DNA from 2 places in the Sphingomonas sp. SRI_018 genome. Region 1 is predicted to be linked to the other one. Evidence: riboswitches for the same ligand, from Rfam matches in the RefSeq annotation. Region 1 holds a riboswitch; the other holds the start of a gene.

Region 1 (7,157 bases):
ACCGCCTGCTGCACCTCGAAGGTGCGGCCGCGCGTGGCGCCGGCGGGAAGCCGGAACTGGACCTGCGCGCCGCCCTGATCCTCGGTCGGCAGGAAGCTGGTCGGCAGGCGGAAGAACATCACCACCAGCACGGCGCAGACAGCGACGTAGATCAGCAGAAACAGCCACTTACGGTCGACGACGGTGCGGACCGACCGCAGATAATGCTCGACCGTCCATTCGAAGCCGCGGTTGAAGCGGTCCGCCGCCCCGCGCAGCGTCCGGCCGACGATGGGGAAGCGCCGCGCGAGCCAGCCATTGTCCTCGCCGCCATGGTTCTTCTGCTTGAGGACGTGCGAGGTGAGCGCCGGACTCAGCACGATCGCGACCAGCACCGACAGCGCCATCGCCGACACCAAAGTCACCGAGAACTGGCGGTAGATCACGCCGGTCGACCCGCCGAAGAACGCCATCGGCAGGAACACCGCCGACAACACCAGCGCGATCGCGAACAGCGCGACCGTGATCTGGTTCATCGACTCGATCGTCGCCTCGCGCGGCGTCATGTCCGGATTCTCTTCCATCAGACGCTCGACGTTCTCGACCACGACGATCGCGTCGTCGACGAGCAGGCCGATCGCGAGCACCAGCCCGAACAGGGTGAGCGTGTTGATCGAGAATCCGGCGATGGCGAAGATGGCGAAGGTCCCGAGCAGCACGATCGGCACGGCGACCGCCGGCACCAGCACCGCGCGCCAGCTCTGCAGGAACACGAACATGACGAGGACGACGAGGACGATCGCCTCGAACAGCGTCTTCACCACCTCGTCGATCGACAGCTTGATGAAGTCGGTGGTGTCGTAGGGGAAGGCGTATTTGAAGCCGGTCGGGAAGCGCTTCGACTGCGCCTCGACATATTGCTTGACGAGCTCGGCGGTCTCCAGCGCGTCGGCGCCGGGTGCAAGGTTGATGGCGATGCCGGCGCCGGGGTGGCCGTTGACGCGGCTCAGCGAGTTGTAATTCTCCTGCCCCAGCTGGACCCGGGCGACGTCGCTGAGCCGCACGGCAGCGCCGCTCGGCTGCGTCTTGAGGATGATGTCGCGGAACTGCTGCGGCGTCTGCAGGCGCGAACGCGCGGTGACGGTCGCGTTCAGCATCTGGGTGTCCGGCATCGGCTGACCGCCGACCTCGCCCGCCGCCACCTCGGTATTCTGGTTCTGGATCGCGGTGACGACGTCGCCCGGCATGAGCTGGAAGCTCGCGAGCTTGTTGGGATCGAGCCAGATCCGCATCGCGTACTGCGATCCGAACACGTTCGAATCGCCGACGCCGGGGATGCGGCCGAGCGGCTCCTCCATGTTGGAGACCAGCCAGTCGGAGACGTCCCCGTTGGTGTGCGTGTCGGTCTCGTCATAGACCGCCACGATCATCAGGAAGTCGGGGTTCGACTTGGTGACGGTGATGCCCTGCTGCTGCACCTGCTGGGGCAGACGGGATATCGCCTGCTGTACCTTGTTCTGGACCTGGACCTGGGCGATGTCCGGATCGGTGCCCTTCTCGAAGGTGGCGGAAATCGACACCTGCCCGCGCGAGGAGGAGGTCGAGGTGAAATAGAGCAGGCCGTCGATGCCGGTGAGCTGCTGCTCGATCACCTGCGTCACGCTGTTCTCCAGCGTCTCCGCCGAGGCGCCGGGGAAGTTCGCGCGCACGTTGACCTGCGGCGGCGCGACGTCGGGGTATTGCGCGATCGGGAGCGAGAAGATCGCGCCCACGCCGCACAGCATGATGATGATCGCGATCACCCACGCGAAGATCGGACGGTTGATGAAGATGCGCGAGATCATCGGCCGACTGCCTCAGCGGCCCTTGGGTGCGGCGGCGTTGCCCTGACCCTGCCCTTGTTGCGGGGGGCCGATGTTCTGCGGGGTGTTCGCCGGCACCGGCTTGATGTCGGCGTCGGGCCTGAGCCGCGCGATGCCCTGGGTGATCACCTTGTCGCCTGCCTTGAGACCGCTGGTCACGACCCAGAAGGCCCCCTGCGCGCGGGGCGCGGTTATTTGCCGCCGCACAGCTTTGTTGTTCGGGCCCACGACATAGACGGTGGCGTTGCCCTGCGGATCGCGCATCACCGCTGCCTGCGGCACCAGGAAGGCATTGTTGTTGATCCCCTGCGCGAACGTCGCGCGGACGAACATGCCCGGCAGCAGCAGCCCGTCGGGATTGGGGAAGGTCGCCCGCAACGTCACCGTGCCGGTGCTCTGATCGACCGTCACCTCGGAGAACTGCACGGTGCCGGTGTAGCCATAGTCGGTGCCGTCCTCGAGCTTCAGGCGCACCTGCGCGCTGGTCGGCACGATGTTGCCCGAGGCGAGCGAGCGGCGCAGCGCCAGCAGGTCGGTGCTCGACTGCTGGATGTCGACGAACATCGGATCGAGCCGCTGGATCACCGCGAGCGGATCGGCCTGGTTGCTGGTGACCAGCGCGCCGACCGTGGCGAGGCTGCGGCCGATGCGGCCGGTGATGGGAGCGGGGACGCGCGTGAAGCGGAGGTTCACCTGCGCGGATTCGAGCGCCGCTCGGTTCTGCGCGACCGAGGCCTGGGCCTGGCGTGCTTGCGCGACCGCGTCGGTATAGTCCTGCTTGCTCACCGCCTCGGCCGCGGCGAGCGGCTTGTAGCGGTCGGCGCGGATGCGTGCGGCCTCGAGCTGGGCGGCGGCGGCGGACAGGTTGGCGCTCGCCTGGTTGGCGCTTGCCCGATAGATGCTGGGATCGATCTGATAGAGCGTCTGTCCGGCGCGAACGATGCCGCCCTCGGTGAACAGCCGCTTCTGGATGATGCCGGAGACCTGCGGGCGGACCTCCGACGTCTCGAAGGCGGCGGTGCGCGCCGCGAGCTCCGTGGTGACCGGGACCGAGGTCGGCTGCACCACGACGTAGCCGACCGTCGCCGGACCTCCGCCACCACTACCCCGGCCGCCCGAACCGCCCTTCTGCTGAGCGGCATCGCCGCCACTGCAGGCGCCCAGCACCAGCGCCAGCGCCATGACGCCCGCGCGCCATGCCATCGTGCCGCTCCGGGAACCGTTGGTGGCAGCGCTCGATGTCATTAACACCTCATCGTTCGGCGGTGGCGCGACGGTTTCGCAATGCAATAGGATCGCGCGGGCGTTCGCCGATCCTGTCGCACGAGGCAACGGAAATAATGTAGCAAAATGTCACAAGCGGCTCGGAGAAGGTGATGATCCTGCACGGCTATTGGCGGTCCTCGGCGGCGTACCGCGCGCGAATCGGCCTGAATCTCAAGGGCCTCGCCTATGAGCAGGTGACGCACGACCTGCGATCGGGCGCGCACACGTCGCAGGATTATGTCACGAAGTCGCCGCAGGGACTGGTCCCTGCGCTGGAGGTGGGTGGCCGCGTCTTCGTCCAGAGCCTGGCGATCCTGGAATGGCTCGACGAGACGCATCCCGAGCCGCCGTTCCTGCCGGCCGGCCCCGACGATCGGGCGATCGTGCGGGCGATGGCGCTGGCCGTCGCGGCGGACATCCATCCGGTGAACAACCTGCGCATCGTCAATGCCCTGCGATCGGAGTTCGGCGCCGACGGCCATGCCGTGGTCGCCTGGATGCAGCGCTGGATGGCGGCGGGGTTCGACGCGCTCGAGGTGATGGTCGCCCGTCACGGCGGGCGCTTCGCGTTCGGCGATGCGGTCGGGCTCGCGGACATCGTGCTGGTGCCGCAATGGTACAATGCCGAGCGCTACAAGCTCGATACCTCGGCCTGGCCGCGGCTGGCGGAGGTCGTCGCCAATGCCCGCACGCTGCCCGCCTTCGTCGACGCCGAGCCGGAGCGGCAACCCGACGCCGATTGACTTCGCAGCCGCAACGATCCTAATCCGCGCGCCAGATGGTGCCGGGCGACCGGCGAAGAGGGAAGCCGGTGCGATTCCGGCGCTGTGCCCGCAACTGTAAGCCGGGAGCTGGCGGCCAATACGTCACTGGAGGCATCCTGCCTCCGGGAAGACGGCCGCAAGCGACGATCGGCGAGCCAGGAGACCTGCCATCGTGTCGTTCGTGCCGGGCCGGGTCCAGCCGCGGGCATGGGGAAGCATCCCTTCGTAACGACAGCCGATGGCCATCGTCGCGCCCTTGTCATGGGGCGGGCCGGAAATGTCGTTGCTGCTCGCCCCAAGTCGACGCCGGGCGGGCGAGGGAAGTCCGAATGATCCGATCCGCATTGTTCCTGGCCGGGGCCGCCGCGCTGGCGTTGCCCGCCCATGCCCAGGACGCGTCCGACGATGGCGATGACATCGTCGTCACCTCCGCGCGCGCCGCGCAGCCGGCCGACCAGACCGGCCAGGCCGTCACCGTCATCACCCGCGACGAGATCGAGCGCCGCCAGACCGTCTCCATCGCCGACCTGCTCGCCACCACGCCGGGCGTGCAGGTGACGCGCAGCGGCGGTGTCGGCACGCTCACCAGCGTCAGCATCCGCGGCGCCGCGAGCGAGCACACGCTCGTCGTGATCGACGGGGTGCGCGTCAACGATCCCTCGGCTCCCGCCGGCGCGTTCGACTTCGCCAACCTCTTGTCGAGCTCGGTCGCGCGGATCGAGGTGGTGCGCGGGCCGGATTCGGTGCCGTGGGGCAGCCAGGCGATCGGCGGCGTCGTCAACGTCATCACCGAGCGGCCGGGCGAGGGGCTCCAGGCCCGCGCCAATGCCGAATACGGCTATGCCGACAGCGTGTTCACGAGCGGCGGCATATCGGGGCGGAGCGGCGCGCTCTCCGGATCGCTCACCGCCGGCTATCTGCGCACCGACGGCATCTCCGCGGCAGCGGACGGCAGCGAGCGCGACGGCTATCGCCAGTTCGGCGCGACCGGCCGGATCGGCGTCGAGATCGCGCCCGGCATCGGCCTCGACCTGCGCGGCTATTATGCCGACAGCCGTACCGACCTCGACGGCTTCCCGCCGCCGAGCTTCACGCTGGCCGACACGCCCGAATATTCGAAGGCACAGGAGATCTACGGCTATGCCGGGCTCCATGCCGACCTCGCCGGCGGGCGGTTCAGGAACCGGATCGCCTTCACCATCGCCGACGTGAACCGCGACAATTTCGATCCGACTTTCGGCTCGGAGCCGAGCTTCTTCGCGCGGGGGCGCAGCGAGCGCTACGAATATCAGGGCGACTTCACCATCGTCGAGCAGGTCCGCGCGGTGTTCGGCGCCGAGCATGAGGACAGCCGCTTCTACGACGGCACGCTGCGCAAGTCGGCGGGACTGACCAGCGTCTACGGCGAGCTGATCGTGCGTCCGATCGATGTGCTGACCGTGACCGGCGGCGTCCGCAACGACGAGAGCGACACGTTCGGCAATCACACCAGCTTCAGCGCCAACGCGGCGCTGGCGCTCAAGACGCGCACCACCATCCGCGCGAGCTATGCCGAAGGCTTCCGCGCGCCGTCGCTCTACGAGCGGTTCAGCTCGTTCGGCGATCCGGATCTACCGCCCGAGACGGCGAAGAGCTGGGACATCGGCGTCGAGCAGGCGCTGCTCGACGGGCGGCTGCGCTTCGGCGCCACCTTCTTCGACCGCACCGTCCGCAACCGCATCAACTTCGACATGGGCTGCTTCTGCTACGGCAACATCGACCGTACCCATGTGCAGGGCGTCGAGGCGGGACTGACGCTGCGGCCGGTCGACAGCCTCACCTTCGCCGCCAACTACACCTGGATGGAGCCGCTCAACCGCTCGGCGGGATTCGACGGGCTCGACCTCCAGCGCCGTCCGCGCGACCAGTGGAGCGCGAGCGCCGACTATCGCCTGCCGTTCGGCCTGTCGCTGGGCGCGACCTTGCTGGTGGCGGGCGACAGCTTCGACGATGCCGCCAACCGGGTGCGGCTCGACGGTTACGCCGTCGCGGGCATCCGTGCGGAGATGCCGATCGACGACCGCTTCTCGATCTACGGGCGTGTCGATAACCTGTTCGACGAACGCTATCAGACCGTGGCGGGCTACGGCACCTATGGCCGCGCGGCATATGGAGGCGTGCGACTGAAGCTGTGAGGCTGGTGGCGATCCTGCTCGCGATGCTGACCGCCGGCTGCGCCGCCGCGCCGCCGACGGCGAAGGCTCCCTCACATCCGATGCGGGTGGTGAGCCTCGATTATTGCGCCGACCAGTATGTCCTCCGCCTGCTGCCGCGTGCGCGCATCCTGGCGGTGTCGCCGGATGCCGCCGCGGAGTTCTCCTACATGCGCGACGCGGCGAAGGGCGTGCGGCAGGTGCGGCCGACCGCGGAGGACGTGCTGCTGCTGAAGCCCGATCTCGTCGTGCGTAGCTACGGCGGCGGGCCCAATGCGGAGGCGATGTTCGCGCGTGCGGGCGTGCCGGTGCTCCAGCTCGGCTATGCCGACGATCTCGCCGGCGTGCGCCGGGTGCTGGTGGAGACCGCCGCCGGGCTCGGCGAGCGGGCGAAGGGGGAAGCGATGGCGCAGGTCTTCGATCGTCGGCTCGCTGCGCTCCGGCACGGCGGGAGCGGGCGGAGCGCGCTCTACGTCACGCCGGGCGGGGTGACGGCGGGACCGGGGACGATGATCGATGCGATGTTCGCCGCAGCGGGCCTCCGCAATTTCCAGACCGCGTCGGGATGGAGCACGATTCCGCTCGAACGGCTCGCCTATGCGACGCCGGACGTGATCGCCAGCGCCTTCCTCGACACGCGCTGGAAGCGGCCCGATCCGTGGAGCGCGGCCGGCCACCCGCTGGTGCGCCGCCTCGCCGGCCGGTCCACGGCGAACCTCTCCGGCGCATCGACCGCGTGCGGCGGCTGGTTCGTGCTCGATGCGGTCGAGGCGATGGCGAAGGCGGCGGCGCGATGAGGCTGATCCTGCTCCTTGTGCTGGCCTGCCTTGCTGCGCTCGTCGCCGCGTGTTTCCTCGGCTCCGTGCCGTTGTCTGCGCCGCGCCTGCTCGCAGCGCTGACGGGGGGAGGCGACATAGGGGACCGCCTCGTCGTCTGGGCGATCCGCCTGCCGCGTGCGCTCGCCGCCCTGCTGGCGGGGGCCGCGCTCGGGATGAGCGGAGCGGCGCTGCAAGGACTGCTCCGCAATCCGCTCGCCGAGCCGGGCGTGCTCGGCGTTTCGGCCTCGGCGGCGCTGACCGCGACGGTGGCGCTTT
Region 2 (7,157 bases), 1.3 Mb from region 1:
GCGTGAACAATCCGGCCTTGAGCACGAAGATGCGCACCGGATTGGCATGCGTCGCCGGGTCGTCGGGAAGGCCGTACAGCCGACGCAGCGCCGCATCGTAACGCTCGAGCCGCTCGGCGAACTCGCGCGCGGCCGGTTCGTCGGCGTCGATATCGATCACGAAATGATCGGTGCGCGCCTCATACCATTCCGCATGCGCGGGCGCTGCACATGCCAACGCCCCGGCAGCAAGCGCACCGAACCATGCCCTCACGAGCCCCCTCATTCCGTCATGTCCCCCCCAGGGCGATTCCCTCCCGTCCATCTTAGATCGGGATTTTCCGGAGGAAAGCGAGCGCCGCCTTTGATCCTCCCCCGCCAGGGGGAGGTGTCAGCCGCAGGCTGACGGAGGGGGAGGTCGGCGACAAACTATCGGCGTGCTTCCGCCCCCTCCGTCACGCTTCGCGTGCCACCTCCCCCTGGCGGGGGAGGATTCGTTCCAAATGGCGATGAGTCCTAGAATACCTCCACCCGCCGCGGCCGACCTGCCGGGTCGACCGCGACCATGGTGAAGGCGGCCGAGGCGGCGTGGCGGCGGTCGCCGGTGAGCAGGTCCTCCGCCCACAGCTCGACACGCGTCCTGAGCGAGCTGCGCCCCCCACCGCGTCGACGGTGGCGGTCAGCTCGATCATCTCGCCTTCCGCGATCGGCGAGCGGAAGTCGACGCGCTCGGATGCCGCCATCACCATCACCGCGCGGGCATGGCGGGTGGCGGCGACGAACGCCGCCTTGCCGAGCATCCTGAGCGCATCGCCCCCGAACAGCGTGCCGTAATGGTTGGTCTGCGGCGGGAAGACGATATCGGCCATGCGCAGCCCGTCCGGCTCGGGCGCCGGCTCGGCGAGGGGCTGGAGCGGCGCGCCCTCCCCGTTCATCGCGACCAGCGTGAAGCGGCCGCGCGTGCACAGCCGCCGCTCGCCGGAGAGAAGCGCCTCCGCCACCAGCTCGACCTCGACGTCGAGCGACGACCGGCCGACGCGCACGACGCGGCCGCTCGCCTCGATCAGCTCGCCCTTGAGCGCCGGTGCGGCGAAGTCGATCCGCTCCGACGCGGCGGTGACGAACGGCGCCCGGCCATGGCGCGAGGCGGCGAGGAACGCCACCTTGTCCATGTGCGCGAGCGCCACGCCGCCGAACAGCGTGCCGTGATGGTTGGTGTCGCCCGGGAAGATCATGTCGATCAGCCGGACGACACCGCCACGCGTGCCGGTCATGCCGGCTCCAGCGCCTCGACCCGCAGGCGCCGCGCCGTCTCGACCATCGCGGCGATCGCCGGCTTCACCTCGTCCCACTTGCGGGTCTTGAGCCCGCAGTCGGGGTTCACCCACAGCTGCTCGGGGGCGAGATGGAGCTGGGCGAGGCGCATCAGCGCGACCATCTCCTCGACGTCGGGCACGCGGTGCGAGTGGATGTCGTAGACGCCCGGGCCGATCGCGCTCGGGTAGCGATAGTCGGCGAAGCCCTCCAGCAGCTCCATCTGCGAGCGCGCGGTCTCGATCGAGATCACGTCGGTGTCCATCGCGCCGATCGCGGGCAGGATGTCGTTGAACTCCGAATAGCACATATGGGTGTGGATCTGGGTCGCGTCGCCGACGCCCGCGGCGGTGAGGCGGAAGCAATCCACCGCCCAGTCGAGATAATGCGGCCAGTCGCGCCGCCTGAGCGGCAGACCCTCGCGCAGCGCCGCCTCGTCGATCTGGATCGCCTTGGCGCCGGCCGCCTCGAGGTCGAGCACCTCGTCGCGGATCGCCAGCGCGATCTGGCGGCAGGACGCCTCGCGCGGCTGGTCGTCGCGGACGAACGACCAGTTGAGGATGGTGACGGGTCCGGTCAGCATCCCCTTCATCGGCCGGTCGGTGAGCCCCTGGGCGTAGCGCCACCACTCGACCGTCATAGGCCGCGGCCGCGACACGTCGCCGTAGAGAATCGGCGGCCGCACGCAGCGCGAGCCGTAGCTCTGCACCCAGCCGTTCACCGTGAAGGCGAAGCCGGCGAGCTGCTCGCCGAAATACTGCACCATGTCGTTGCGCTCGAACTCGCCGTGGACGAGCATGTCGAGCCCGACCTCCTCCTGCCAGCGCACGGTGCGCTCGGTCTCCTCGCGGAGGAACTGCTCATAGGCGGCATCGTCCAGCGTGCCGCGATTGCGCTCGGCGCGGGCGCGGCGGACCTCGGCGGTCTGCGGGAAGGAGCCGATGGTGGTGGTCGGGAAGCGCGGCAGCCCCAGCACCGCCGCCTGCGCCGCGATGCGCTCGGCGTGGCCCGAGCGCCGCTCGCGCATGTCGAGGGTGACCGCGGCAACACGCGCCGCCACCGCGGGATCGTGGATCCGGGGAGAGGTGCGGCGGTTGGCGGCGGCATTGGTGGCGGCCGCCAGCGCGCCGGCGACGCTCGCGCGGCCCTGGTTGAGCGCGGTCTTGAGGATCGCCAGCTCCTCGACCTTCTGCACCGCGAAGGCGAGCCATTGCGCGACCTCCGCATCGATCTTGGTCTCCAGCGCGAGGTCGACGGGGGTGTGGAGCAGCGCGCACGACGGCGCGAGGATCAGGTCGCGCTCCGCGGCGATCGGCTCCAGCCGGTCGAGCAGCTTGGCGAGGTCGGCGCGCCAGATGTTGCGGCCGTCGATCACGCCCAGGGACAGCAGCAGCTTCTTCGGCGCCTTGGCGAGCACCGCGTCGAGCTGGCCGGGCGCGCGGACGAGGTCGACGTGGAGCCCCGAAACCGGCAGGTTGGCGGCAAGCGCGAGATTGTCCTCCAGCCCGCCGAAATAGGTCGCGAGCATGATGTCGACGCCGACCCGCGCCAGCCGGGCATAGGCGCGGGTGAGCGCGGTGCGCTGGCGTTCGGTGAGGTCGAGCACCAGGCAGGGCTCGTCGATCTGTACCCATTTGGCGCCGGCCGCGGCGAGCTGCTCCAGCACGGTCACGTAGATGCCGAGCGCCTGGTCGAGGAAGTCGAAGGGATCGACGTCGCGCCCCTTCGCCAGCGTCAGCCAGGTGACGGGGCCGAGCAGCACCGGCCGCGTCTCGTAGCCGAGCGTCTTGGCCTCGCGATAATCGTCGACCGGCTTGGTCGAGGCGAGGGCGAGCTGCTGGCCGGCCGTCAGCTCGGGGACCATGTAGTGATAGTTGGTGTCGAACCACTTGGTCATCTCGAGCGCGGTGCGGCCCCCATGACCATGGCTGTGCCCGTGGCCGCAGCCCTCTCCCTCCCCGGTCGAACCGCGCGCCATCGCGAAATAGGTGGCGAGATCGACCCGGCCCGGCGCGGCGCCGTAGCGGTCGGGGATCGCGCCCAGCATCACGCTGGTGTCGAGGACATGGTCGTAGAGCGAGAAATCGTTCGACGGCAGCCAGTCGGCGCCGAGCGCCTTCTGCCGCGCCCAGGCGGCGGCGCGGAGCGCGGCGGCGGATTCGATAAGCTCGGTCCCGGACGACTGGCCCGACCAGAATTTCTCCAGCGCGAACTTGAGCTCGCGCCGCGGCCCGATGCGCGGGAAGCCGAGCGTGGCGACGGTGACGGTCATTGGTCTTCATACCCCGATGAAGGCGGGCGACCGGACGGGCACAGGCGCGCGCGGACGAGCCTCCCCGGCCGCGGCACGTCAGCGACCGACCCGGACACCCCGCCGGTGGACGTTATCGCGTCGGAGGCAGGTCTCCTGGCTCACGGGTCGTCACGCCGGCCTGGCCTTCCCGGAGCGCTTGCCGCCCCAGTGACACGTATCGGCCGCCGCTCGCCGCTCACAGTTGCGGGGGCAGCGCCGGAATTGGACCAAGGCCCGCACCGGCTTCCCGTCTTAGCTCCGCCGCAAGGGCGGAGAACCTCGACGATGGGAATGTCGCCGATCGGGAGCACGACGTCAAGTAAGATATAAAGATATCTTTATATTGTTATCTCTTTTTCCGTCGCTCGACAGTGACGGCGCGGCTGCCTAATTGCGCGGGCATGGCGACCGAACTCTACGATCTCACCGTTCCGGCCCTGCTGCGCGGCTTCGCGGCGATGGCGGCGTTCCTCGACAAGGGCCGGGCCTGGGCCGACGAGCAGGGCATGGCGCATGGCGAGCTGATCGAGGCGCGGCTGTTTCCGGACATGGCGCCGCTGACCGGCCAGGTGCAGCGCGCGAGCGACACCGCCAAGCTGGCGCTGGTCCGCATCGGCGGGGTCGAGAACGTGCCCATGGCGGACGACGAAACGAGCTTCGCCGAGCTGCAGGCACGGATCGCGAGGACGGTCGACTTCATCAAGTCGGTGCCGCGCACCGCGATCGACGGCAAGGAAGCCGCCGAGGTGATCCTGCAGACCCCGCACGGCGGCATGTCCTTCACCGGCCTCAGCTATGTGCAGGGCTTCCTGCTGCCCAATTTCTATTTCCACGTGACCACCGCCTACGCGATCCTGCGCATGAAGGGCGTGCCGGTGGGGAAGCTCGACTATCTCGGCGCCGCTTCGTCCGCGTAACGCATCGCCACATCGCACCGGGCGTAGCGCGCACCGTAGCGGGCCATGATCCCGGCATCGTGGACGAAGCCGACCTTCTCGTAGAGGTGGATCGCCGCCGCCGATTTGCGGTTGGAGAGCAGGTAGAGCGTCGTCGCGCCGAGCTCGCGCGCGCGGCGGATCGTGGCGCGGAGCAGGAACTCGCCGGCCTTGCGGCCGCGCGCCGCCTCGCGCACGCCCATCTTGGTCAGCTCGAACACGCCGTCGCCGCTCTTCCGGAGCGCGCAGGTGCCGATGATGCCGAGTTCCCGGTCCTCGACGAACAATATGTCACCGCCCGGAGCGACGATGATCTCCTCCGGATGCTCGAGCGTCTCGCGGTCAGTGTCCTCGACCTCGTACATCGCCGCGACCCATTCGAGGTTGATGTCGTGGAAGTGGCGCGCGAGCTCGGGCGCCCAGCCGCGGATCGCCAGGCCCGAGGCCGCGACCGTGCGCCGATGGAGCGGCGCCGCGGCAAGCGACGCCTCGATCGCATCGAGCTGTTCGAGCAGCGGCCCGGTTCCGCCCGCGGCCAGCTCGGCGGCCGCCGCCTCGACCCGCGGCCACACCGTGGCCTTCGATCGCGCCATCGCCGCGCGTCCCGCCTCGGTCAGTGCAACCGCCCTACGGCGCGCGTCGCGTCCGCCGTCGACCGTAGCGACCAGCCCGATCTCGACCAGCTTCGCGAGATTGCGCGTGACGCCGGGCTGGCTCACCCCCATCGCCGCCGCGATCTCCCCGACGGTGATCGGCTCATCTCGCTCGATCACCGCGAGCAGCGGATATTGCGCCGGCTGGATCGGCAGCCCTTCGGCCTCGACGATCCGCAGCACGTCCGCCTGCATCCGCTCGCCGAGCCGCTTCAGGCGGCTGCCAAGGAAGAGATAGCCGCCGCTCAATATATCGTTCATCGCATCGCCCTTTCGATGCGAAGTTATATAACTTGTTATGGAACGAGCAAGGTCGCTATCCGATCTCCACGATCTGTCCGCCGAGCCGCTCGGCCTCGGCATGGTCGTGCGTCACCAGCAGGATCGGCAGGCGCACCTCGTCGCGCAGCCGCTCGATCACCTGCATCACCTCCTCGCGCCGGGCGCGGTCGAGCGAGGCGAGCGGCTCGTCGAGCAGCAGGACGGCGGGATCGCGCAGCAGCGCGCGGCCGATCGCGACCCGCTTGGCCTCGCCGCCGGACAAGGTCGCCGGCCAGCGGTCGAGCAGATGGCCGATGCCGAGGAAGTCGATCTCATCCCCCAGCCGCCGGTCGTGGGGACGGCCGTAGAGGAGATTGTCGCGCACGCGCATATGCGGGAACAGGCGCGACTCCTGGAAGACATAGCCGACGCGGCGCGCCTCGGCGGGCACGTCGGTCGCGGCATCGAACAGCGTGGCCCCGTCGACCCGCACCCAGCCATCGTCCGGCCGCACCAGCCCGGCGATCATGTTGAGCACGCTGCTCTTGCCTGCCCCCGACGGGCCGAACAGCACAGTCAGCGCAGCGTCGCTGGCGAAGGACGCGGCAATTTCGGCGTCGGCGAAGCGCCTGCGGACCGAGACGTCAAAGCGCATGGGTGCCCCTCCCCGCGCGGCGCGCCAGCAGCTCCGAGGCGATCAGCGCAACCAGCGAGATCGCCACCGACACCGCCGCCAGCCGCCACACCGTCGCGTCCTGCCCCGGCACCTGCAGCGCGGCGTAGATCGCGAGCGGCAGCGTCTCAGTCTCGCCGGGGACGTTGGAGACGAAGGTGATGGTGGCGCCGAACTCCCCCAGCGCACGGGCGAAGCCGAGCACGGTGCCGGCGAGCACGCCAGGCACGCTGAGCGGCAGGGTGACGGTGCGGAACACCCGCCAGCGGCCAGCGCCGAGCGTGCGCGCGGCATCCTCCAGCCGGCGGTCGACCGCCTCGATCGACAGACGGATCGCCCGCACCATCAGCGGCAGCGCCATCACCGCCGCCGCGATCGCCGCGCCGGTCCAGCGGAACAGGACGTGCTCGGAGAGAAACCCGAACGGCCCCGCCGGCGCGAACAGCAGCAGCAGCCACCAGCCGGTCACCACCGGCGGCAGCACCAGCGGCAGGTGGACCAGCGCGTCGAGGAGGATCTTTCCGGGAAAGCGGGCGCGGGCGAGCAGCCAGGCCAGGCCGAAGGCGATCGGCAGCAGGCCGAGCATCGCGACGACGCCGACCTTGAGCGAGAGGAGGACGATGCCCCATTCCTGCGCGGAGAGGATCAAGGTCGCACATCTCCCCTCCCCGTCATGCCGGACTTGGTCCGGCATCCACCGTGCCGCACATCGCTCACGCTGCGGAGATGCTGCACGGTGGACCCCGGACCAAGTCCGGGGTGACGATCGCTTGTGGCGACGTACTAAGCCTCATCGCACCGAGAACCCGTAACGCGCGAAGATCGCCTTCCCCCGCGCCGACAGCAGGAATGCCCGGAACGCGCGCGCGTCCGGGCTCCGCGACGACTTGAGCAGCGCCAGCGGATAGCGGATCGGCGGATGGCTGCCGGCCGGGAACACCGCCACCACCCGCACCGCACGCGAGGCGGCGGCGTCTGTCGCATAGACCACCCCCATCGCCGCGGCACCGCGCTCGACCAGCGCCAGCGCGGCGCGGACATTCTCCGCG

Evidence for each region. A riboswitch is a leader RNA that binds a small molecule or an ion and turns the genes downstream of it on or off. The one in region 1 is predicted to bind cobalamin.
Region 2: linked by a shared signal. The riboswitch ahead of metE (5-methyltetrahydropteroyltriglutamate--homocysteine S-methyltransferase) and the one ahead of AC2YHA_RS06615 (TonB-dependent receptor plug domain-containing protein) in region 1 are both predicted to bind cobalamin.

What each region holds. Positions count from the first base shown of each region.
Region 1 is NZ_JBYCZO010000001.1:1,451,967-1,459,123, reverse strand. It holds gene AC2YHA_RS06630 (efflux RND transporter permease subunit) at 1-1,823, opposite strand, end outside; gene AC2YHA_RS06625 (efflux RND transporter periplasmic adaptor subunit) at 1,836-3,044, opposite strand; gene maiA (maleylacetoacetate isomerase) at 3,218-3,850, shown strand; cobalamin riboswitch at 3,870-4,056, shown strand; gene AC2YHA_RS06615 (TonB-dependent receptor plug domain-containing protein) at 4,201-6,045, shown strand; gene AC2YHA_RS06610 (ABC transporter substrate-binding protein) at 6,051-6,860, shown strand; gene AC2YHA_RS06605 (FecCD family ABC transporter permease) at 6,857-7,157, shown strand, end outside.
Region 2 is NZ_JBYCZO010000001.1:188,542-195,698, reverse strand. It holds gene AC2YHA_RS01020 (acyl-CoA thioesterase) at 435-1,253, opposite strand; gene metE (5-methyltetrahydropteroyltriglutamate--homocysteine S-methyltransferase) at 1,250-3,565, opposite strand; cobalamin riboswitch at 3,674-3,883, opposite strand; gene AC2YHA_RS01010 (DUF1993 domain-containing protein) at 3,988-4,503, shown strand; gene AC2YHA_RS01005 (bifunctional helix-turn-helix transcriptional regulator/GNAT family N-acetyltransferase) at 4,476-5,435, opposite strand; gene AC2YHA_RS01000 (ATP-binding cassette domain-containing protein) at 5,491-6,090, opposite strand; gene modB (molybdate ABC transporter permease subunit) at 6,080-6,757, opposite strand; gene modA (molybdate ABC transporter substrate-binding protein) at 6,899-7,157, opposite strand, start outside.